DNA from 4 places in the Streptomyces sp. P3 genome. Region 3 is predicted to be linked to each of the others. Evidence: riboswitches for the same ligand, from Rfam matches in the RefSeq annotation. Region 3 holds a riboswitch; each other region holds the start of a gene.
The links. A riboswitch is a leader RNA that binds a small molecule or an ion and turns the genes downstream of it on or off. The one in region 3 is predicted to bind cyclic di-AMP.
Positions count from the first base shown of each region.

Region 1 (5,582 bases), 2.8 Mb from region 3:
GCCGCGGCCGAGGTGGCGCTGCGGCGCACCTTGTAGCGGCGGTGCTTGGCGTTGGACTGCAGGTAGTCGTCGAGGATCGCCTCGCGCTCCACGCCCACGGCGAGCAGTGTCACCGCGACGGACAGGCCCGCGCGGTCCTTGCCCGCCGCGCAGTGCATCAGCGCCGGCACGCTGTCCTCGGCGAGCGCGTGCAGCACCTGTGAGTGCTCTGCCGTGCGCTCCGTGACGATCCTGCGGTAGGAGGAGATCATCCGGCCGGCCGCCCTGCCGTCTCCGAGGATCCCGCGCAGCTGGTCGATCTCGCCGTCCCGCACCATCTTCCAGAACTCGGCGCCGTCCGCCGGGTCCGACAGGGGCAGGTTCACGTTGCGCACGCCCGGCAGCTCGACGTCCGGGCCCTCCAGCCTCTGGTCCGCGGCGTTGCGGAAGTCGAAGACGGTGTGCAGGCCCAGGCCGGCGAGGAACGCGGCGTCCTCGTCGGTCGCGTGCGCGAGATGGCCGCTGCGGAACAGCACACCGTGGCGCACGCGCCGGCCGTCGACGGTCGGCAGACCCCCCACGTCCCGGAAGTTGCGCACGCCGGCCAGCTCGGGCTCGGTCGACGGGATCTGCTGCGTCACGGGGGCTCCCTCCCAGTCGGTCCGCGTCGGCGCGGCTCGTGGTGGCCGACAGGACCTCCTCGACCATACGACACCGGTCGTCGGGGCAACGGGGCGACCGCAGGCCGCCCAGGTCGGACGTCCGCCCAGGTGGGGCGTCGTCCGCCGGAAGTTGCCCGACGGGCGGACCGCGTTCGATGATGTTGACGCTTGATCGCACCTGTTCGTATCAGTGGGGGTTTTTGATGCCCGAGATCGCCGACGCCGGCCGCACCTGGGTCCTTTCCGGGCCCACCAGCAGTTATGCCCTCCACCTCACCGAGGCGGACGAACTGGTCCATCTGCACTGGGGCCCGGCCATCGCCCTCGCCGACGCCGAGGCCCTGGCCGCGCTTCCGTGGTCGGAGCGCGGGGCGTCCTTCGAGTCCCCGCTCGACGGCCGTGAGGAGTACCCGGTCGAGGGTGGCCCCCGGTTCGTCCGGCCCGCCCTGTCGGTGCGTACCGACGAGCGTCGCGGCACCGAGTGGACCTTCGAGGCGCACGAGCGGGACGGCGACGAACTGCGGCTGCGCTTCCGGGACAACGGACTCGCCGTCACCCTGCACTACCGGATGCGCGGCGACGTCGTCGAGCGGTGGACGACCCTGCGCAACGAGGGCGAGCAGCCGCTGGAGCTGCTCCGCGCGGACTCGGCCACCTGGACCCTGCCCGAGCGGGACGACTGGCGGCTGTCGCAGCTGCACGGCCGTTGGGCCGCCGAGTCGCGGCTCGCGCGCACCCCGCTCGGCCACGGCGAGACGGTCATCGGCAGCCGTCGCGGCCACACCGGCCACCAGCACCTGCCCTGGGTCGCCCTCGACACCGACGCCATCGAGGAGCGCGGCGAGGTCTACGGCTGTGCCCTCGGCTGGTCGGGATCCTGGCGGATCGCCGTCGCCCGGCTCCCCGACGCGCGCGTGCAGATCACCGGCGGCGCCGGGTACGACGACTCGGGCCTGCTGCGTCTCGCGGCGGGCGACTCCTTCACCACGCCGGTCTTCGCCGGCCTGTGGAGCGACGCCGGCTTCGGCGGGGCGAGCCGCGCCTGGCACGCCTACCAGCGGGCCCATGTCGTCCCGGACGCCGAGCAGGACCGGCCGGTGCTGTTCAACTCCTGGGAGGCCACCTACTTCGACATCTCCGAGGAGCAGCAGGCGACCCTCGCCCGGCGCGCCGCGGCGATCGGCGTCGAGCTCTTCGTGGTGGACGACGGCTGGTTCGGGGCCCGCACCGGCGACCACGCCGGGCTCGGCGACTGGCAGCCCAACCCGGACCGCTTCCCGAACGGGCTGAAGCCCCTCGCCGACTACGTGCGCGCCCTCGGCATGCAGTTCGGCATCTGGGTGGAGCCCGAGATGGTCAACCCGGACAGCGACCTCTACCGGGCGCACCCGGACTGGGTACAGTTCCAAACAGGACGAAAGCGGACGGAGTTCCGTAATCAGCTCATGTTGAACCTCGCGCGTGAAGACGTCCGGGAATACCTCTGGGAACAGCTGGACGGGCTCTTGTCCAGCGCGCCGATCGACTACGTCAAGTGGGACTTCAACCGCTGCTTCACCGACGCCGGCTGGCCGGACGACCCCTACCCGCAACGCCTGTGGGTGGACCACGTACGGGCCCTGTACGGCCTCCTGGACCGGCTGCGGGCGGCCCACCCGGGCGTCGCCTTCGAGTCCTGCTCGGGCGGCGGCGGACGAGTCGACCTGGGGATCATGAGCCGCACCGACCAGGTGTGGACCTCCGACAACACCGACCCGCTGGACCGGCTCGACATCCAGCACGGCTTCAGCCAGATCCACCCCGCCCGGGTCATGGCCGCGTGGGTCACCGACAGCCCCAACACGCAGCTCAACGGGCGGGTCAGCTCGCTGCGCTTCCGGTTCGTCAGCGCGATGGCCGGGGTGCTCGGCGTCGGCGGGGACCTCGCCGAGTGGAGTGAGGAGGAGCTCGCCGAGGCCCGCCGGTGGGTGGACCTCTACAAGGACATCCGGACGATCGTGCAGCAGGGCGACCTGTATCGGCTGCGTCCCCCGGCGGGCGGCCTGAGCGCCGTCCAGTACGTGCTCGGCGACGAGACGGTCGTCCTCGCCTGGCTCCAGGCGCAGCGGTTCGGCGAGCCCGTTCCGGCGCTGCGGCTGCGCGGACTCGACCCGACGGCGTCGTACGAATGCCGTGAAACTGGTGAAATCCACCGAGGTGCGGTGCTTCTGCATCACGGAATGGGCACGGGGCTGCGAGGCGACCTTGATGCGACGGTTATCCGACTGCGTCGCATCTGAGGTTTCTGTCCGAATTGGATTCTTCGTTCCAACTCGCTCTGGAACAGGAAAAGCTGGAGAAGCGTCACGTGAGCAGCGTCATATCCGTGACCGTACGTCGCCCGTCATGTTCACGTAATTCATGCGGATTTCCAGGGTGCTTGCGCCGAAAAGGCTGTTCTGATTCACGGAGCGTGACCGGGAATTCAGGCGGCGGATCAAGATAAAAGCCATCACCGTGCAACCTCTGCTTGTCCCTGTGCGTCCCGGTCGCTTACGTTCCACACCAATCCGGACGGACGCCCAATCCTGCCGCCGCCCGGAATCCGCACACTCACCCGTACACGGCAGGAGCGGGGGACCCACAGGCATCACCGCCTGTTCCGGTCCCGGAACAGGCTCGGGGTAAAGCCGCGTCCCGACGCGGCCGGACATCTCCAGTCCGCACCCGACAGCTCACCTCGCAGGCGCCGGAGAGGAATTCGTCATGCCCGCGAAGGGTAAGCACCGCCGTCCCAAGGCCCAGCGCCTCACCCGTTCCATAGCCGCCGCCGGAACCGGTGGTGCCGCGCTCGCCCTTCCGTTCATGGCCGCCTCCGGCGCCCACGCGGCAACTCCGGAGTCCGCGCCCCAGGGCGTCTCCCGGGCCGTCGCGCAGACGGTTTCCCAAAAGGCCGCGCCGACCGCTCCGGTGACCCGGAAGTCCGCCGCCACGACCTACACCGTGCGCTCCGGCGACTACCTCTCGAAGATCGCGGCCGAGCAGCACGTCGGCGGCGGCTGGAAGAAGCTGTACCAGGACAACCGTGAGGCCGTCGGCGCCGACCCCTCGCTGATCCACCCCGGCCTCAAGCTGTCCATCGGCGCGAAGGCCGCGTCCGGCGCCCCCAAGTCGTCCGGTTCGTCGTCTTCTTCGTCCTCGGCGCACTCCTTCGCGAAGTCCTCGAGGTCCGCGACGACCTCGAAGTCCCCGGAGGCGTCGAAGTCGTCGTCCTCCGGGTCCTCCGCGAAGGCGGCCGCCCAGGCCGCCGAGAGCAGCGCGAGCGGCTTCACCCTGCCCGTGTCCGGCGCGACCGTCGGCACCCCGTACCACCAGTCGGGCAGCATGTGGTCCAGCGGCTACCACACCGGCGTCGACTTCGTCGTCCCGACCGGCACCTCGCTGAAGGCCGTCGCCGCGGGCACCGTCGTCTCCGCGGGATGGGGCGGCGCCTACGGCAACCAGGTCGTCATCAAGCTGAACGACGGCTACTACGCCCAGTACGCCCACCTGTCCCAGCTCTCCGTCTCGGCCGGCCAGACCGTCGGCGCGGGCCAGCAGGTCGGGCTCTCCGGCGCGACGGGCAACGTGACCGGACCGCACCTGCACTTCGAGATCCGCACCACGCCGGACTACGGCTCGGACGTCGACCCGGTCGCCTACCTCCGCGCCCACGGCGTCTCCGTCGGCTGACACCGCCGACGCCCCCGCGCCCGACACGCAGCCCGAGGCCGGACCCCGATCGCACGATCCGGGGCCGGCCTTCGGCGTGTCCGGCGTGCGTGCGTCACGGACACCGCCGGCTCCGCTCATTCATGATCGTTCGATTGCGGTCCTGTGGCGTGTCCGGTCGCACCGTCGACAGGCGAGGCCGATACGGACACAGTGGTCCGGTCAGACGGCAAGCGCTTTCGGCGTCGGCCCGGGACCCGACGGACGCCGACCGGGCGTCTGCGCGGGGCCCGCCGCACACCGAAGCCGCCCCGCCGCCCCGGTCCCACCCGAAGGAGCCGCATCCCGTGACGACGACGCGCAGAGCATTCGGCACACTCGCCGCCTCCGCCGCCCTGGCCGCCCTCGCACCCGCGACGACGGCGAGCGCCGCGCCCCGCCGCCGGCGGCTCCTCGCCCACGACGACTTCCGGCACGGGCTCGGCCGGTGGGCCGTCGAGCGGGAGCAGGGCGGCACGGTCGCCGCCTCCTGCGGGAGCCTCGAGATCGACGTGCCCGCCGGCGCGACCGTCTGGTTCACGCGGCGGCTCGACGGGCCGTACGTCCTCGAGTACGTCGCCACGCCCGTGTCCGCCGGCGGCCCCAACGACCGCGTGTCCGATCTCAACAACTTCTGGAACGCCGTCGACGTCCGTTCCCCGGACGATCTCTTCGCCACCCCGCGCGGCGGCGCCCTCGCCGAGTACGACCACCTCACGACGTACTACGTGGGCTACGGCGCCAACGGCAACACCACGACCAGGCTGCGCCGTTACGTGGGCGAGCCGGGTGTGCGCCCGCTGCTGTACGACTACACCGAGCCGCTGCTCGTCGCGAACCGGCCGCACCACGTGCGGATCGTCTCCGACGGCTCGGTCGTCCGCTGGTGGAACAACGGCCGGCTGGTGTTCGACCACACCGACCCGGAGCCCTACACGAGCGGCCACTTCGCCTTCCGCACCACCTGGAGCCACTTCCGCATCAACGACTTCCGCGTGTGGTCCCTTGTTCCCTGATTGGCAAATTCTTTAGGCGTGGCTTTTCTCACCGACCGTCAAGCCCTGCCTACGGTCGCGTAGGTCACATTCGAAGGTGAATGATGATCTGCCGTGGCAGACGATTCGAAGAGTGACAACAGATCAGTGATCGGGTCGTACGTGGCGGTGGGGGACAGCTTCACCGAAGGCGTCGGCGACCCCGGCCCCGACGGGG
Region 1 covers NZ_CP028369.1:7,901,021-7,906,602, forward strand. Annotated here, with positions in the region: gene C6376_RS34870 (tyrosine-protein phosphatase) at 1-620, opposite strand, end outside; gene C6376_RS34875 (alpha-galactosidase) at 845-2,920, shown strand; cyclic di-AMP (ydaO/yuaA leader) riboswitch at 3,225-3,382, shown strand; gene C6376_RS34880 (LysM peptidoglycan-binding domain-containing M23 family metallopeptidase) at 3,387-4,352, shown strand; gene C6376_RS34885 (DUF6250 domain-containing protein) at 4,679-5,386, shown strand; gene C6376_RS34890 (SGNH/GDSL hydrolase family protein) at 5,513-5,582, shown strand, end outside.
Region 1: another riboswitch for cyclic di-AMP. It lies ahead of C6376_RS34880 (LysM peptidoglycan-binding domain-containing M23 family metallopeptidase); the one in region 3 lies ahead of C6376_RS23070 (C40 family peptidase).

Region 2 (5,582 bases), 2.2 Mb from region 3:
AACATCGACCCGCCGGACCACACCCGGCTGAGGCGGCTCGTGAGCAAGGCCTTCACCCCGCGTCGCGTCGCCGAGTTCGCGCCGCGCGTGCAGGAGTTGACGGACCGGCTGATCGACCGGTTCGCCGCCGAGGGCCGGGCCGACCTCATCCACGACTTCGCCTTCCCCCTCCCCATCTACGCCATCTGCGACCTGCTGGGCGTTCCCGAGGAGGACCAGGACGACTTCCGCGACTGGGCCGGGATGATGATCCGGCACGGCGGGGGCCCCAGGGGAGGCGTCGCCCGGTCGGTCAAGAAGATGCGCGGCTACCTGCTGGAGCTCATCCACCGCAAACGCGCCGCACTCCCCGCCGAACCCGCCCCGGGCGAGGACCTCATCTCCGGTCTGATCCGCGCCTTTGACCACGGGGAACACCTCACGGAGAACGAGGCCGCCGCCATGGCCTTCATCCTGCTGTTCGCCGGCTTCGAGACGACCGTGAACCTCATCGGGAACGGCATGTACGCCCTCCTGACCCATTCCGCCCAGCGCGAGGCCCTGCAGCGGTCCCTCACGGAGGACGGCGGCGACCACGCCCTGCTCGCCACCGGCGTCGAGGAACTGCTCCGCTACGACGGGCCCGTCGAACTCGCCACCTGGCGGTTCGCGACCGAGCCGGTCGTCATCGGCGGCCAGGACATCGCGCCCGGCGATCCCGTCCTCGTCGTGCTGGCCGCCGCCGACCGCGATCCGGCCCGCTTCACCGACCCCGACACCCTCGACCTCGCCCGCCGTGACAACCAGCACCTCGGCTACGGCCACGGCATCCACTACTGCCTGGGCGCCCCGCTGGCCCGGCTTGAGGGCCAGACCGCGCTGGCCACTCTGCTCACCCGGCTTCCCGACCTTCGACTGGCGGTGGAACCAGCCGAGTTGAGGTGGCGCGGCGGCCTCATCATGCGCGGCCTGCGCACGCTGCCGGTCGAGTTCGCCCCGGTGTCCGGCCCGCGCTCCGGCGTCTGACGGTTCCGTCACAGCGGTGCGGGTCTGACCGGACGTCAGCGGATTGTGACCATGTGGCGAAGCAAAGGTGACCGATCCTCAAGTCTGTGATCTTCACGTGATCTGCGCGGCATTAACTTGTGACAAGTGATCGTCTGCCGATACGTTCACTCGTCAGCGCGACGCGTCAGCTCACTCGCCCGCGCCGGCACTGCTGTCCAGAGAAAGGCCCTCGCATGCTCTCCGGGAACGGTCGTCACCGTCGCCCCCGCCAGGCCCCCGCGCTGCTCGTCGCGGCCGGGGTGACCGGCTCCGCCATCGCCATCCCGCTGTTCGCCGCCTCCGGCGCGAGCGCCGCGGACGGCACGGTGTGGGACAAGGTGGCGCAGTGCGAGACCGGGGGCTCGTGGAGTGCCGACGGAGTCGGCGGCGAGTCCGGCGGCCTGAGCCTCACCCAGCAGGACTGGAACGCCTACGGCGGACTCGACTACGCGGCGAGCCCCGACCTGGCCAGCCGCAACCAGCAGATCGCCGTGGCGCAGAAGGTGCTCGCGGCCAAGGGCGTAGGCGCGTGGGGCACGTGCGGGCTGACCTCCGGGCTCACCAAGGAGAACGGCGCGCTGGCCGTGGACACCGGAGTGGCGGGCGATTCGTCGGAATCATCCGGCTCCTCGGGTTTGTCCGACCTGTCCAGGGGGTTGTCGGGTTCGTCGGGCTCGTCGAGCTCCTCGGATTCCGGCGGCTCGACCGGCTCCGGCGACTCCAGCGGTTCGACCGGGTCGTCCGACTCGCCTGACTCGTCCGGTGATTCCACGAGTTCACCCTCGGCGTCACCTTCGTCCCCTTCGTCACCATCGGCCGTCACGGGCGACTCCGACGGCGCCGGCCGTCAGGGAGGCCCGCGGGCGGCCGACGGCTCGCCCACGGGGACACCGGAAGCGGTCAACCCGGACAAGTCGGGCCAGGAGGCGGGTTCCTGGAACCTCGTCGACACCGGTTCCCTCGGCTCCGGCCGCCATCGCGGCACCACGGCCGACGAGCCGGCGGCCAAGGGTGCCGACATCGAGGCGGGCGGTGCGTCCACCGCCTCCGCGGGCCGGCACGCCGCGGCCACCTATGTGGTCCAGGAGGGCGACTCCCTCGCCTCCATCGCCGACTCCCTTGGCCTCCACGGCGGATGGCGTGCCCTCTACGCCGAGAACAAGGACGTCATCGGCGCCGATCCGAGCGACATCGCTCCCGGTCAGACCCTCGACACAGGGGTCCAATAGGGCGCAAAGCCCAAGAAAATCAGCGGGAGTTCACGTCACACTTCGCGGTGAATGTCCGCTTTGGTGAAAGTGTGGGATGAGTCTCAGAAGCCCTGATCGTCTTTGAAATTCCGCGGATCGCGTGTCTACGGTCGTGACCGCTCGGCAACCCGAGCCCCGGCCGTCGCAACGCCGAATCCTGCCAGCGGCTGCCCGGGAACAGTCGTCGCGTCAAGCGCCGTAGGCAGGAGCGGGGGACCCAAGGTAAGTGCCGAACCGGGAAGTCACCGGAGCGGCTTGGGGTGAAGCCACACCTCCACGGAGCGGAAGTCTCCGGCGGAGGAGTGGCCGGGCAACTCACACGGCCCGAACCCGACAGCTCACCTCGCAGGCGTCGGTGAGGGGATCCACCATGCTGTTTTCCGGTAAGGGCAAGCACCGCCGTCCGTCCAAGGCCACCCGTGCCGCCGCTCTGGCCGGCGTCACCGGCGTCGCCATCGCCGCACCGCTGCTGGCGGCCGGCAACGCCTCCGCCGCCACCGCCTCCGAGTGGGACGCGGTCGCCCAGTGCGAGTCCGGCGGCGACTGGTCCATCAACACCGGCAACGGCTACTACGGCGGCCTGCAGTTCTCGTCCTCCACCTGGGCCGCGTACGGCGGCACGCAGTACGCCTCGCAGGCCAACCAGGCCTCCAAGGCCCAGCAGATAGCCATCGGCGAGAAGGTCCTCGCGGGCCAGGGCAAGGGCGCCTGGCCGGTCTGCGGCAAGGGTCTGTCCGGCGCCTCCTACGACGGCGGCAGCGCCGCCTCCTCGAACTCGGGCTCCTCCGGCTCGTCGGACAGCGGCAGCAGCTCCCGCTCGACCGAGCAGAAGAGCAGCTCCCGCTCCACCGACCGTCCGGCGGCCGCCAAGAAGTCCAAGACGGTCACCACCCCGACCGGCAAGAAGGTCAAGAAGGGCGACGGCGAGTACAAGGTCGTCAAGGGCGACACCCTCAGCTCCATCGCCGAGAAGCACAAGGTCGAGGGTGGCTGGCAGAAGCTGTTCGAGCTGAACAAGGACATCGTCCAGGACGCCGACCTCATCTACCCGGGTCAGCAGCTGCACCTGAAGTGACAGCCGGCTGCCGACGCGGCCACCGTGCCCTCCCGATGAAGGTCGGCACCCTGAGAACCGCGTGACGGCCCCCCGTCCCCACGAGCCCCCCGTTCCGGTGCGTGTTCCCCCGTACGCACCGGGACGGGGTTTTCTCTTGCGCTCTTCCGGCCGGCGCGCTCCCGGCCGCCGCTCTTCCGGCCGTCGTTCGTCCAGCCGCCGCGCTCCCGGCCGGCGTTCTCCAGACCGCTTTCCTCCCGGCCGACGTTCTTCCGGCCGCTGCACTTCCGGCCTCCGGGCCTCCCGGCCGCCGTCCTTGCGGTCCTTCCGTTCCTTCGGGTCCTGTGGCAGCCGCCCGTCAGGCAGCCGTCCGTCAGGCCGTCGGCCTCCCGGGCCGCGTGGTGTTTTCCCGGCCTTTCGGGCCGCTTTCCCCAGCCGCTTTGTTCCGGACAGGAACAATGTGTACGGTCAGTCCGTCCACGGGACGGTCGGTCGGTGGCCGACGCCCCGGAGGCGGTTAGGCTCTAGGCGCAAGGCCACGCGCCGCGCACTTTCAGCGTCACATCCCATGAAGGAGATGCTCGTGCCGTCCATCGACGTCGTCGTAGCCCGGGAAATCCTGGACTCCCGAGGCAACCCCACGGTCGAGGTCGAGGTAGGCCTCGACGACGGCAGCACGGGTCGTGCCGCCGTTCCGTCCGGCGCCTCCACGGGTGCCTTCGAGGCCATCGAGCTGCGCGACGGTGACCCGAACCGCTACCAGGGCAAGGGTGTCGAGAAGGCCGTCCTCGCCGTCATCGAGCAGATCGGCCCGGAGCTCGTCGGCTACGACGCCACCGAGCAGCGCCTGATCGACCAGGCCATGTTCGACCTGGACGCCACCGACAACAAGGGCTCGCTCGGCGCCAACGCCATCCTCGGCGTCTCGCTCGCCGTCGCCCACGCCGCCTCCGAGGCCAGCGACCTGCCGCTGTTCCGCTACCTGGGCGGCCCGAACGCGCACCTGCTGCCCGTTCCGATGATGAACATCCTGAACGGCGGCTCGCACGCCGACTCCAACGTGGACATCCAGGAGTTCATGATCGCCCCGATCGGCGCGGAGTCCTTCTCCGAGGCCCTGCGCTGGGGCGCCGAGGTCTACCACACCCTCAAGAAGGTGCTGAAGACCAAGGGCCTGTCCACCGGCCTCGGCGACGAGGGCGGCTTCGCCCCGAACCTGGAGTCCAACCGCGCCGCGCTCGACCTCATCATCGAGGCCATCCAGCAGGCCGGTTACGTCCCCGGTGAGCAGATCGCGCTCGCGCTCGACGTCGCCGCGTCCGAGTTCTACAAGGACGGCAAGTACGAGTTCGAGGGCAAGTCCCGCTCGGCCGCCGAGATGACCGAGTACTACGAGGAGCTCGTCTCCGCGTACCCGCTCGTCTCCATCGAGGACCCGCTGTACGAGGACGACTGGGCCGGCTGGAAGGTCATCACCGACAAGCTGGGCGACAAGGTCCAGATCGTCGGCGACGACCTCTTCGTCACCAACCCGGAGCGCCTGGCCCGCGGCATCGACGAGGGCTCCGCCAACGCCCTGCTCGTCAAGGTCAACCAGATCGGCTCGCTGACCGAGACCCTGGACGCCGTCGAGATGGCCCAGCGCAACGGCTTCAAGTGCATGATGTCCCACCGCTCCGGCGAGACCGAGGACGTCACCATCGCCGACCTCGCCGTCGCGGTGAACTGTGGTCAGATCAAGACCGGCGCCCCGGCCCGCTCGGACCGCGTCGCCAAGTACAACCAGCTGCTGCGCATCGAGGAGATCCTCGACGACGCCGCGGTGTACGCGGGCCGCTCCGCCTTCCCGCGGTTCCGCTCCGCGAACCACTGAGCGCGGCAACGGCTGACCCCACCCGGGGTAAGGCCTAGCCAGTCGCACGAACGTCCCCGTACTCGGTCCCGTACCGTGTGCGGGGACGTACGCACGTGGGAGACGGGAGGCGCAGCACATGGCCGTGAAGGACCGGGACCGTTTCTCCACCGCGACCAGGATCAAGCTGCTCGGCGAGCAGACCGCGGCCCGTGTCTACCGTTCGCAGACCAAGCGCCAGGCCCGCCGCTCCCGCCTCACCGGCCGCGCGGCCCTGCTGGCGCTCGTCCTGTGCACGCTGATCGTGGCCCTGGCCTACCCGATGCGCCAGTACGTGTCCCAGCGCGCCGAGATCGCCGACCTGGAGCGCGAGAAGCAGCAGGCCGCCGAGCGCGTCGAG
Region 2 covers NZ_CP028369.1:2,917,264-2,922,845, forward strand. Annotated here, with positions in the region: gene C6376_RS13155 (cytochrome P450) at 1-1,005, shown strand, start outside; gene C6376_RS13160 (transglycosylase family protein) at 1,221-2,255, shown strand; cyclic di-AMP (ydaO/yuaA leader) riboswitch at 2,461-2,643, shown strand; gene C6376_RS13165 (transglycosylase family protein) at 2,647-3,351, shown strand; gene eno (phosphopyruvate hydratase) at 3,908-5,203, shown strand; gene C6376_RS13175 (septum formation initiator family protein) at 5,322-5,582, shown strand, end outside.
Region 2: another riboswitch for cyclic di-AMP. It lies ahead of C6376_RS13165 (transglycosylase family protein); the one in region 3 lies ahead of C6376_RS23070 (C40 family peptidase).

Region 3 (5,582 bases):
TGTTCCTTGATCGCCTTGATGGTGTCGGAGACCCGGTCGACGTCCCGGTCCGTCGGCCCGCGTCCGGACGCCACCAGGCAGACCCGCTTGGCGCCGCCCGCGAGTCCGGCCGCGGCGGCCTGCGAGGCCTCGTCGGGCTTGAGCCAGGTGTACTTCAGGATGCCGGCCGTCGAGCCCAGCCGCTGGGAGCAGTAGGAGCAGTCCTCGGGGCACAGGCCCGACTTGAGGTTGACGAGGTAGTTGAGCTTCACCCGTCGCCCGAACCAGTGCCGGCGCACCTTCCCGGCCGCGGCCACCACGTCCATCACGTCGTCGTCGGAAGTGGCGAGGACGGCCAGAGCCTCCTCGCGGGTCGGCAGCTCGCGCCGAAGCCCCTTGTCCACCAGCGTGTTCAGCAGGTCCATGAGAGCCGATCCTGTCTTACGCACCCGGTCCGGGCCAAGGTAGGGATCACACAACACACCCGGTTCGACGTGTGGGTATTGCCACACCGTGGGTGGGCGGCCCTACCGCTAGTGTCTGTCCGCTACCTACAAAAGCACCGGAGGACCCATGGCGTTCGGCTGGATCGACGAGCAGGCGGAGCTGCGCCGCCGGGCCGGACTCGTGCGGACGCTGCGGCCGCGTCCCGCCGACTCGCCGCTGCTCGACCTCGCCAGCAACGACTACCTGGGTCTGGCCCGTCATCCCGAGGTCGTCGAGGGGGCCGCGGCCGCCGCCCGCACCTGGGGCGGCGGCGCCACCGGCTCGCGCCTCGTCACCGGCACCACAGAGCTGCACGGCGACCTGGAGCGGGAACTGGCGGACTTCTGCGGCTTCGAGGCGGCGCTGGTCTTCTCCTCCGGCTACGCGGCCAACCTCGCCGCCGTCACCGCGCTGGCCCCGCACGGCTCGCTGATCGTCTCCGACGCCGGCAACCACGCCTCGCTCATCGACGGCTGCCGGCTGGCCCGCGGCGCCGTCCAGGTGGTCGGCCACGCCGACCCGGAGGCCGTGCGCAAGGCGCTCGGCGCCCACGAGGGCCCGGCCGTGGCCGTCTCCGACGCGGTCTTCTCGGTCGACGGCGACGCGGCCCCGCTGGCCGGCCTCGCCGCCGCCTGCCGGGAGCACGGCGCCGGCCTCGTCGTCGACGACGCCCATGGACTGGGCGTGCTCGGGGACGGCGGCCGGGGGACCGCGCAGGCCGCCGGTCTCGCGGGCGCCGCCGACGTCGTCGTGACGCTCACGCTGTCCAAGTCGCTCGGCAGCCAGGGGGGCGCCGTGCTGGGCCCCGCGCGGGTGATCGAGCATCTGGTGAACGCGGCCCGCACGTTCATCTTCGACACGGGGCTGGCCCCGGCGGCGGCGGGCGCCGCGCTGGCGGCGCTGCGGCTGCTGCGCCGGGAGCCGGGGCGCGCGGCACGCGCGCGTGCGGTGGCGGGTGAACTGCACGCGCGGCTGACGGCCGAGGGCCTGGAAGCGGTGCGTCCCGACGCCGCCGTCGTCTCGGTGCGGGCGCCGTCCCCGGAGGAGGCTCTGCAGTGGGCGGCGGACTGCCGGGCCGCAGGTCTGGCCGTGGGCTGCTTCCGTCCTCCTTCCGTGCCCGACGGCATCTCGCGCCTGAGGCTCACCGCCCGTGCAGACCTCTCCGGGGCCGAGCTGGAACGTGCTGTGCGGGTGATCGGCGAGGCACGGCCATGAGTCGGCGGGACACGGCCGCCACGGGTGGGCGAGACAGGGCCGTGGGTCGCGGGTGACGGGTGGGGGGCGCCCCGTCAGGTGCGGCGTGGTCCGCGGAGCGAGGCGGTGAAACCCGTCCAGCTCTCGGGGGAGAAGAGCAGGGCGGGACCGGCCGGGTCCTTGGAGTCGCGTACGGCGAGCAGACCGGCCCAGGGGCCACGGTCCGGCCGGGCGGTCTCGACGCAGTTGTTGGCTCCCGTGCTGTAGCTGCTGCGCAGCCACCGCACCTGCGGGAGACGGTCGGGATCGGTACGGGAAGGTACGTTCCGCGGTACTGCGGACATGGTGCCTCCTTACGCGCCGTCGGCGATCGCGGCGATGTAATCCGATGATTCCCCGGGCGAAAGGGCGTGCGCCCGAAGGGCGTTGAAGGCCTGGGCGTAGGCCTGGAGGTCTTCTTTCCGTTCGAGATAGAGGCTACTCGTCAAGTGGTCGAGAACAACCACATCCAGATCAGAAGTGCGCGAAAATGAGAAGATAACGAAAGGGCCGGTTACCCCGATATGCGCACCCGCGGTGAACGGCAGCACCTGAAGGCTCACTTGCGGCAAACGGGAGGCCTCCGCCAGCCGTCGCAGTTGTCGCGCCATCACCTCGGGGCCGCCCACCTCGCGGCGCAGCACCGACTCGTCGAGCACCGCGCTCAGCTCCAGCGGCGGCTGTGCACGCAGCACGTCCTGGCGGGCCAGCCGCACCTCCACCAGGGTGTCCAGCTGGTCCTCGTCGAGGCCCTCGACGGCGGCGCCGGTCACCGCGCGCGCGTACTCGGGCGTCTGCAGCAGGCCCGGCACCACGGTCGTCTCCAGGGTGCGCATCGCGCTGGCCTGGGACTCCAGGCTGATGAAGTCCCGGTAGGCCGGCGGCAGCACCCCACGGTAGGCGTGCCACCAGTGGTCCCGGCCGCCGCCACCGCCGGCGTCGGAATCGGCGCCCGCCAACGCCAGCATCAGCTCCCGCAGGTGCGGATCCGCCACACCATAGGCGTCCAGGAGTAACCGCACATCGGCCGATTTCGATCCACTGACGCCGGTCTCGATGCGGCTCACCTTGGACTGGTGCCACCCGACGAGCCGGGCCGCATCACCACTGGTGAGACCCGCCTGGGCGCGTAAAGCGCGCAGTTCGGCGCCCAGCTTGCGGCGGCGCACCGCCGGTCCGTGCTGCACGGGCTCCTCCTTACTCCTGACAGGCCGGCCAAATACGCTCTGTCGTCGCAGAGTTCACCGCATCGGGCGACAGATATATGCACATCCTGGTGGATCGCCACCCGTGACCGGCGTGGTGATGGCAGTCTGGCGAAGAAGCACCAGTCCGGGACCGTACTCGAACCATCCACACCGTGTCGGGCTCCGGTCCCGTGGGAAAGGGACGACGTCGCCATGGCAGACCACCTGGAAGCAACCCTCACTCTGCCGAGCGATCCCGCCTCGGTCTCCACGGCCCGGGCCTTCGTGGCCGGCGCCCTCGGCGAGTGGGGCCTGCCCGCGGACGCCGAGGCGGCCGACACCGTCCGTCTGATCGTCTCGGAACTCGCCACCAACGCCGTACAGCACACCTTCGGTCAGTCACCCACCTTCACGGTGGACCTGGTCCTCGACCGCGAAGAACGGCTGAGCATCGGCGTCACCGACAGTCATCCGCGCTTCCCGCAACGACTGCCGGCCGCCGTCCAGCAGGACAACGGCCGAGGCATGGTGATCATTCGCTGGCTGACCGCGGAGGCCGGCGGCAGACTCAGCGTGCGGCCCACCCGGGAGGGCGGCAAGACGGTCGTCGTCGAGCTCCCGTGGACCGTCCCGGTGGCGGAGCCGGCTGCCGGGGTCCTGGCGGTCCCGGCGGAGGGTGAGCTCCCGGGGCGGTGAAGGCGTGTCAGGACGCCCCGCACGGCCCCGGGAGGTCCGGTGGGCCCCAGTGGGCCCGACGGACCCGGCGAGACCGCCAGATCGGCGCTCAGGTCCCGGCGGACCCGGCCGTACCCGGCGGACCCGCCAGATCAGCGTCTGGGCCCTAGCGGACCCGGCCGTACCAGACGCTCTTGGTCCAGATCTTCTGCAGCTTCACCACGTCCCCGGTCTTCGGCGAGTGCCAGATCTTGCCCTTACCCGCGTAGATCCCGACGTGGTATACGTTCGACCCCGAGTGGAAGAACACCAGGTCGCCCGCCCTGCGGCTGGACGCCGAAATGTGCTTCGTCTTGTTGTACTGCTGGGCCGCCGTCCGCGGCAGACTCTTGCCCGCCTTCTTGAACGAGTACAGCGTGAGCCCCGAGCAGTCGAACCTCTTCGGCCCGGTGGCCCCGTACTTGTACGGTGCACCCTTCTTGGAGGCCGCGACCTGCAGCGCCTTCGTCGCCGGTGTGGCGGCCGCGGCGTCCGGAGCGAGCCCCGGGACCACGACCGTGCCGCCCACGGCGGCGATGGCGAACGCCGAGGCCGTACCGGCCCGGGCCATGAGCGACGGGACACGATTGAGCGCAGTCATGCGCAACCCTTCGTCAGCCGCCTGTGAAGGATGACCTGTCGGATTCGGGCTGGCGAAGTTGCCCGGCCGCGTCAGCGGCTTCACCCCAAGGGCTGCTCGGCCCGGTCATGGCGTGACCGTTCCGGCGACCCGTCGTGCCTGGGTCCTCCACTCCTGCCGATGCACTCCTGTCGACCGGTCATCCGGGAGGCGGCAGGACTCGGCGTCCACCCGGACCGCCCCGCCGCTTGTGGCGGGGGCTTGTCGTCAGACAGGGATCTTGGCCCACTGATGTCCGAAAATCCCAATGGAACCGGGGATTTGTGGGGTTACTCACCACTGGGCCGTTCAGGTGAACACTCTGACGGATGATCAGTTATCGAGCCCTCTCGAAGCCTCCCACCAGCGACGATGCCTTCCGGTCCGCCCGAGGAGCGCCCTTCTGCGCAACTTCTGGACGTCCGGGGGAACAGGCGAGGTTCTGCCGAACGGGGGTACGCCTTCCGGGTCGTTTCGACGCCGGCCCGGACGTCACGTCGGGGCCGGAGTCGTGCGGACCGGTGCCGCCCCGGATCAACTCCCGGCGAGCGGCGGCAGTGTGACGCGCGCCGTGCGGCGCTCCCCGTCCAGGACGCGCAGCGCCCGCGCGAGCGTCGGCGCGTGCAGCTCGCTCTCGCCCCGCTGGTGCATCAGTGTCAGCGCGTCGCGCAGCGCGGTCGCCTTGCTCACCAGTGCCTGGGCGGCGCGCAGTCCGCGGTAGGTGTCCCCGTGGTGGGCGGGGTTGATGCGGCCGAGCATGTCGACCACGTCGAGGTATCCGTCGATCAGCTCGGCCTCCGCGCGGGTCAGCGCGGGCAGCGGCGGCAGTTCGGGCACCATCGCGGGCTCACCTCCCGCCCTGCGCCCCGGCGGACGCCTTGCGGCTCGGGACGATCCCGTCCACCAGGCCGTACGCCACCGCTTCCGGGGCGGTGAGGAACGTGCCCCGCTCGATGTCCGAGGTCACCTGCTCCGGCGTCCGCCCGGTGTGCCGCACGAGCATCCCCTCCAGGGCCGCACGGGTGCGGGCCAGCTCCTCGGCCCGGAGGGCCAGGTCACTGGCCTGGCCCTCGACGGGTTCGGGCAGCGACGGCTGGCGGACCGTCATCCGCGCCCCCGGCAGGGCGAACCGCTTGCCCGGCGTGCCCGCGGCCAGCAGGACCGCGGCCGACGTGCCCGCCTGCCCCAGACACGTCGTCGACACGGCGCAGGTGACGAACCGGATCGTGTCGTACAGGGCCGTCATGGCACTGAACGAGCCGCCGGGGGAGTTGATGTACAGCGCGATGTCCCGGTCCGGGTCCCTGTGCTCGAGGTACATGAACTGGGCCGTCACGTCGTTCGCCGAGACGTCGTCGACCGGG
Region 3 covers NZ_CP028369.1:5,103,532-5,109,113, forward strand. Annotated here, with positions in the region: gene bioB (biotin synthase BioB) at 1-404, opposite strand, end outside; gene C6376_RS23050 (8-amino-7-oxononanoate synthase) at 553-1,680, shown strand; gene C6376_RS23055 (DUF397 domain-containing protein) at 1,755-2,003, opposite strand; gene C6376_RS23060 (helix-turn-helix transcriptional regulator) at 2,013-2,885, opposite strand; gene C6376_RS23065 (ATP-binding protein) at 3,099-3,581, shown strand; gene C6376_RS23070 (C40 family peptidase) at 3,727-4,200, opposite strand; cyclic di-AMP (ydaO/yuaA leader) riboswitch at 4,204-4,415, opposite strand; gene C6376_RS23075 (hypothetical protein) at 4,753-5,058, opposite strand; gene C6376_RS23080 (ATP-dependent Clp protease proteolytic subunit) at 5,066-5,582, opposite strand, start outside.

Region 4 (5,582 bases), 2.7 Mb from region 3:
CGGCGCTCATAGCCATCATCGCCAACAGTTTCGCGACCAGATGGATAGCCACCGCGACCGCGGACCCGTCCGGCGCGGACACCCTGGGCGCGACCGTCATAGCGCCGGTCGTCGAGGAGTCCGCCAAGGCCGCGGCCGTCCTGCTCGTCTTCCTCTTCCGCAGGCGGGACTTCACCGGGATCGTCGACGGCGTGGTCATAGCCGGCATCACCGCCACCGGCTTCGCCTTCACCGAGAACATCCTCTACCTCGGCACCGCCTTCGGCACCGACCAGCTCACGGGCGACAGCGGCATCGCCTCCGTCACCGCCGCGACCTTCTTCGTGCGCGTCGTCATGTCGCCGTTCGCGCACCCCCTGTTCACCGTCCTGACCGGCATCGGCTTCGGCGTCGCCGCGCTCTCCGGGGAGCGCCGGCACGCACGGCGCGTGCTGCTTCCGCTGTCCGGGCTGCTCCTCGCGATGGGCATGCACGCCCTGTGGAACGGCTCCTCGTCGTTCGGCGAACTCGGGTTCCTCGCGGTGTACGCGGCGATCATGGTGCCCGCGTTCGGGCTGCTGACCTGGCTGGTGGTGTGGACGCGCCAGCGCGAGCTGCGCACGGTGCGCGAGGAGCTGCCCGTCTACGCGGCCGCCGGCTGGATCGCGCCGGCCGAACCGTTCGCGCTCGGCTCGATGCGGGCCCGGCGGCTGGCCAGGGTGTACGCCGGACGTCACCTCGGCAGGCCCGCGGCCCGTGTCGTGGCACAGTACGAGGCGTACGCGACATCCCTCGCGTTCCTGCGCCACCGCGGCCGGCAGGGGCGGGCAGGCGCCGATTTCCTGGTCCGCGAACGGGAGTTGCTGAACGAGCTGTGGCGGCGCAAGGACGTCGCCCGGCCCGCCCTGGACCACGCGGCCCGCATGACGGCCCCTCCGGTGCGGATGCCCCCGCCGCCCTGGCCGACGTACGGGACGTACGGGTACGGCCAGGGCCCGGCGTACGGCCAGGGCCAGGCGTACGGCCCGGGCCCGGGATACGGGCAAGGACCGGCGTACGGCCAGAGCCCGACCTACGGCGGCCGGCCGCCCGCCCCCGGATACGGCCACCGGAACGGCCACACACCCGGGTACGGGTACGGGTACGAGCCCGGCAACCCGCCCGGACACGGGCACGGATACGGGTATCCGCCGGGCCCCCACCCCGCGGCCAACCCCCACCAGTAGCCGGACGCCCCACGCGGGCCGACGCACCGGACGCGCCGAGCCGGTCAGGCCGACAGCCCGGACGCGCCGGTCAGGTCACGCCGATGCCTGGGTCAGGCGGGTGACCTCCGCCTCGGTCAGTTCCAGGTCGGCCACCGCCATCAGCGCCGGGAGCTGCTCGGCCGTGCGGGCGGAGGCGATCGGAGCGGCCACCGTCGGCTGTGCGGCGAGCCACGCCAGGGCGACCGTGGCGACCTGGGCGTCATGGGCGCGGGCGATCTCGTCCAGCGCGGCGAGGACGCTGCGGCCCCGGGCCGTGTCGAGGTGCTTGGCGGCGCCGCCGGCGCGGGCGCTCTCGACCGTCGTGCCGGGCCGGTACTTGCCGGTGAGGAAGCCGGAGGCCAGCGCGAAGTACGGGACGGCGGCGAGGCCGAAGCGGGCGGCGAGGTCCTGGAGGCCGCCCTCGTAGGTGTCGCGGGAGACCAGGTTGTAGTGGGGCTGTACGGCGACGTACCGGGCGAGGCCCTCGCGGTCGGAGAACTCCAGGGACTCCTGAAGGCGTGCGGGCGAGATGTTGGAGGCGGCTATGTGCCGCACCTTGCCCGCCCTCACCAGTTCGTCGAGCGCGCCGACGATCTCTTCGACGGGCACCTCGGTCTTGTCGAAGTGCGTGTAGTAGAGGTCGATGTGGTCGGTGCCGAGACGGCGCAGGGAGGCGTCGGCGGCGGCCTTGATGTTGTCCGCGGACAGACCGGGGAAGTCGGGGTGCTGGCTGACCTTGGTGGCGATCACGACGTCGTCGCGGTTGCCGCGGGCCTTCAGCCACCTGCCGATGACGGTCTCGGACTCGCCGCCGCCGTTGCCCTCGACCCACGCGGAGTAGGAGTCGGCGGTGTCGACGAAGTTGCCGCCCGCGGCCGTGTAGGCGTCGAGGACGGCGAAGGAGGCCGCCTCGTCCGCGGTCCAGCCGAAGACGTTGCCGCCGAGGGCGAGGGGGAAGATCTCGAGGTCCGAGGAACCGAGGGTGCGCAGAGAAGTCATGCTTCGTCTCAACGGACGCGGCAGGCACGCCATTCCTCGCGTGACACGAAGAACAGGTGAACAAGCGGCAGCCCTGACGTCGGGGGTGGCCGTCAGGGCTGCCGTTGCTCGATGGTCCTCAGAGCTCCTCGAGGGACGGCTCAGGCCTCCTCGAGGGACGGCTCAGGGGTTGAGGCCCTTGCTGCGCAGCCAGGCCGCCGGGTCGATGCCGTCGGCGTCGCCGTTCGCGTGGACCTCGAGGTGGAGGTGGGCTCCGGTGACGTTCCCGGTGGCGCCCACGCGGCCGATCACGTCACCGGTGGCGACCTTCTGGCCGACGCTGACGCTGATCGACGACTGGTGGCAGAACCAGAGCTCGGTGCCGTCGTCCAGGGTGAGGATGGTGCGGTAGCCGTAGGAACCGGCCCAGCCGGCCTCGGTGATGGTGCCGCTGTGGACGGCCTTGATGAGCGTGCCCGTCGGCGCGGCGAAGTCCAGACCCGTGTGGTAGCCGGAGGACCAGAGGGAGCCGGCCTGGCCGAAGGTCGAGGTGATGGTGTACGAGGAGGTCGGCAGCGTGTACTGCTTGGCCAGCTCGGCAAGACGCGCGGCCTCGACCTTGGCGGCGGCCTCCTCGGCGGCCTTCTTCTTCGCGGCGGCGGCCTTGGCCAGCGCCTCCTTCTCGGCCTTGACGACGGCGTCGGCCTTCGCCTTGGCGGCCGCGGCGGCGGCCTTGACCTCGACCTGGGTCTTCTGCGACTCGGCCTGGGCCATGATCCGGCTGCGCAGGGCCTCGCCGGCGTCGGCGACGCTCTGGTCGACGTCGGTGTCGGCGTCGGTGTCGAAGGCGGCCTCGGAGCCGAAGCTCGCCAGGGCGGGCGCGGCTTCCGGGGCGGGCTTGTCGTCGGAGATCAGCGAGCCCACGCCCGGCAGGTCCGGCATGGAGATGGAGACCGGGGCCTTGCCGGTGTTGGCGCTGGCCATCCCGCCCGCGCTGACGGCGGCGATGACGCCGACGCCGAGGACGGTGGAGCTGCGGGCGAATCCGCCGCCGCGCTGCTTGGCGACGCGGTGCTTGCCGCGTACCGGGCGAATGGACTCCGCGGTGGGGTTCCACTCCTCCCAGGGGCCCTCGTCGGTGCGGTAGCCGCCGTAGCCGAAGGTCTCGGTGGGGGGCTGGACCGGCGCGTACGGGGCCTCGGGGGCAGGCGGGTTGGACGCCACGCGGGCGCGCTCCTTTCCTTCCGTCGCCTACCGGGTTAGCTGACGGGTTCGGAGTCGGAAGGTCTCCTACGCGCGTATACCGGCCGTGGACTCTGCGAGTTCACGGAGGCTTCCGCGTGATTCACCCCAAGGTGGTGGTTCCCCGGTTCCCTTGCGGGATTCGGCGCGTGCGCACGGAGCCGACTCTTGTGTCGGCTGGGACGGCCGCGCTGCGTTATCGAACGTTAATAGACCCGGGGGTGCGTTTCCAAGCCGTTCTTCTTGATCAACAACAATTCCGGCCTGGACTTTCTGGCCAGCAGCGGTGAAAAACGGGCGAGTTGACCCTCGTTCCGGGCGCCTCACCAGTCACACGCGTAGACGCGGCCGCCCAGGCACGGCGCACAGGGCGGCCACCCGGTCACGAAGGGTCACGAAGGGGCGTGGACACGCCATGGAGACGAACGCACCGAGGGCCGGAACCCTTTCGGATTCCGGCCCTCGGCCTTCAGTAGCGGGGACAGGATTTGAACCTGCGACCTCTGGGTTATGAGCCCAGCGAGCTACCGAGCTGCTCCACCCCGCGTCGTTGTGACTCCAGTGTACGTCATCCGGGGGACGCCCAGCACCAGGCTTTGTCGCGGCCCGGCCGGGGCCTCACACCAGGTGCCGGTTCGGGGCCTTCGCCCGCTCCTCGTACTCCGGCAGCACAAGGACGTCGACGCCCGAGGCCGCCAGCATGCCGGTCCCGTCCGCCGCCGTCACGAAGGTGTCGGGCTCGCGCCACGCCGTGACCACCCGGCGCACGCCGGCGTCCAGGATGAGGCGGGCGCACGGGGCGGGGCGGGAGGAGCGGCGGGCGCAGGGCTCGAGGCTGCTGTAGACGGTGGCGGCGGCCAGCCTGGGGTCGGCGGGGTCGAGCTTCGCGAGCGCCGCCTCCTCGGCGTGCACGACCGGGTCGCCTCCCTCGCGGGAGTGCCCGCGGGCCAACTCCGTCCCGTCGGCGGCCACGATCACCGCGCCGACGCTGAACGCCGTGCCGGAGGGCGGGCACTGGGCGGCCAGCTCGCAGGCGAGGGCCAGCCAGTGCCGGTCGGCCGCGGCGGCGAGCGGTCCGGCGCCGGGGGCGGTGGGCTCGTAGCGGTGCAGGACGACGTCCTCGATGCGCCGTGTCTCCACCAGCCGCAGCCGTCCGCCCTGGTAGCCGCCCGGCCCGAAGAGGCGGGGCGCGTCGGGGTCGCCCACGAACAGCGGGGCGAGGACGAGCTGGAGTTCGTCGGCGAGCCCCTGCTGGAGCAGCTGGGTGTGGACGGTTCCGCCGCCTTCGACCATGAGGCGCCGGACGCCGAGCTCGTCGTGGAGGTGTGTGAGGAGGCGGCGCCAGTCCAGCTCGGGGCCGAGCGGGACGACGTCCGCGGCGATGCCGAGCGCGCGGGCCCGTTCGGCGCCCTTCTCGGTCGTGTACACGGCCTTCTCGCCGCCCGTGTGCCAGAAGTTCGCCGCCGGGTCGAGGTCACCGGAGCCGCTGACGGTGACCTTGAGCGGGTAGGCCGGCCGGCCGGCGGCGACCCGGGCGGCGCGGCGCTCGGGGGAGTTCACCAGGAGCCGGGGGTTGTCGGCGCGGATGGTTCCGGCGCCGATGAGGATGGCGTCCACGGAGGCCCGTACCGCGTCGACGCGGTCGAAGTCGGCGGGGCTGGAGAGCAGCAGGCGTTCGGGCGTGGTGTCGTCCAGGAAGCCGTCGAGGGAGACGGCGGCGGACAGCAGGACGTACGGGTACGGCATCGACGTGCTCCCGGGCTCGGTCCGACGGCGGTCTTGGCTGGGGGGTCTTGATTGTCAGGGTCTCGATCGGCGGGGTCTTGGTTCAAGTTTGAAACAACCTACACTGGGTGCATGACGACTCGCTGGCTCACCCCCGAGGAGCAGCGCGCCTGGCGCGCCTATGTTGCGGGCTACCTCCTGCTGGAGGACGCGATCGACCGGCAGCTCCAGCAGGAGGCCGGCATGCCCCACCTGTACTACTCCATTCTCGCCAATCTCTCGGAGACCCCGGAGCGACGGCTGCGGATGACCGAGCTCGCGGAGCAGCTGAAGATCACCCGTAGCAGGCTGACCTACGCGGTGTCCCGGCTGGAGAAGGACGGGCTGGTGCGGCGCGAGGAGTGCCGGTGG
Region 4 covers NZ_CP028369.1:2,417,444-2,423,025, reverse strand. Annotated here, with positions in the region: gene C6376_RS10900 (PrsW family glutamic-type intramembrane protease) at 1-1,205, shown strand, start outside; gene C6376_RS10895 (aldo/keto reductase) at 1,281-2,225, opposite strand; gene C6376_RS10890 (M23 family metallopeptidase) at 2,388-3,428, opposite strand; cyclic di-AMP (ydaO/yuaA leader) riboswitch at 3,438-3,604, opposite strand; tRNA gene C6376_RS10885 (tRNA-Met) at 3,920-3,993, opposite strand; gene C6376_RS10880 (dihydrofolate reductase family protein) at 4,065-5,192, opposite strand; gene C6376_RS10875 (MarR family winged helix-turn-helix transcriptional regulator) at 5,304-5,582, shown strand, end outside.
Region 4: another riboswitch for cyclic di-AMP. It lies ahead of C6376_RS10890 (M23 family metallopeptidase); the one in region 3 lies ahead of C6376_RS23070 (C40 family peptidase).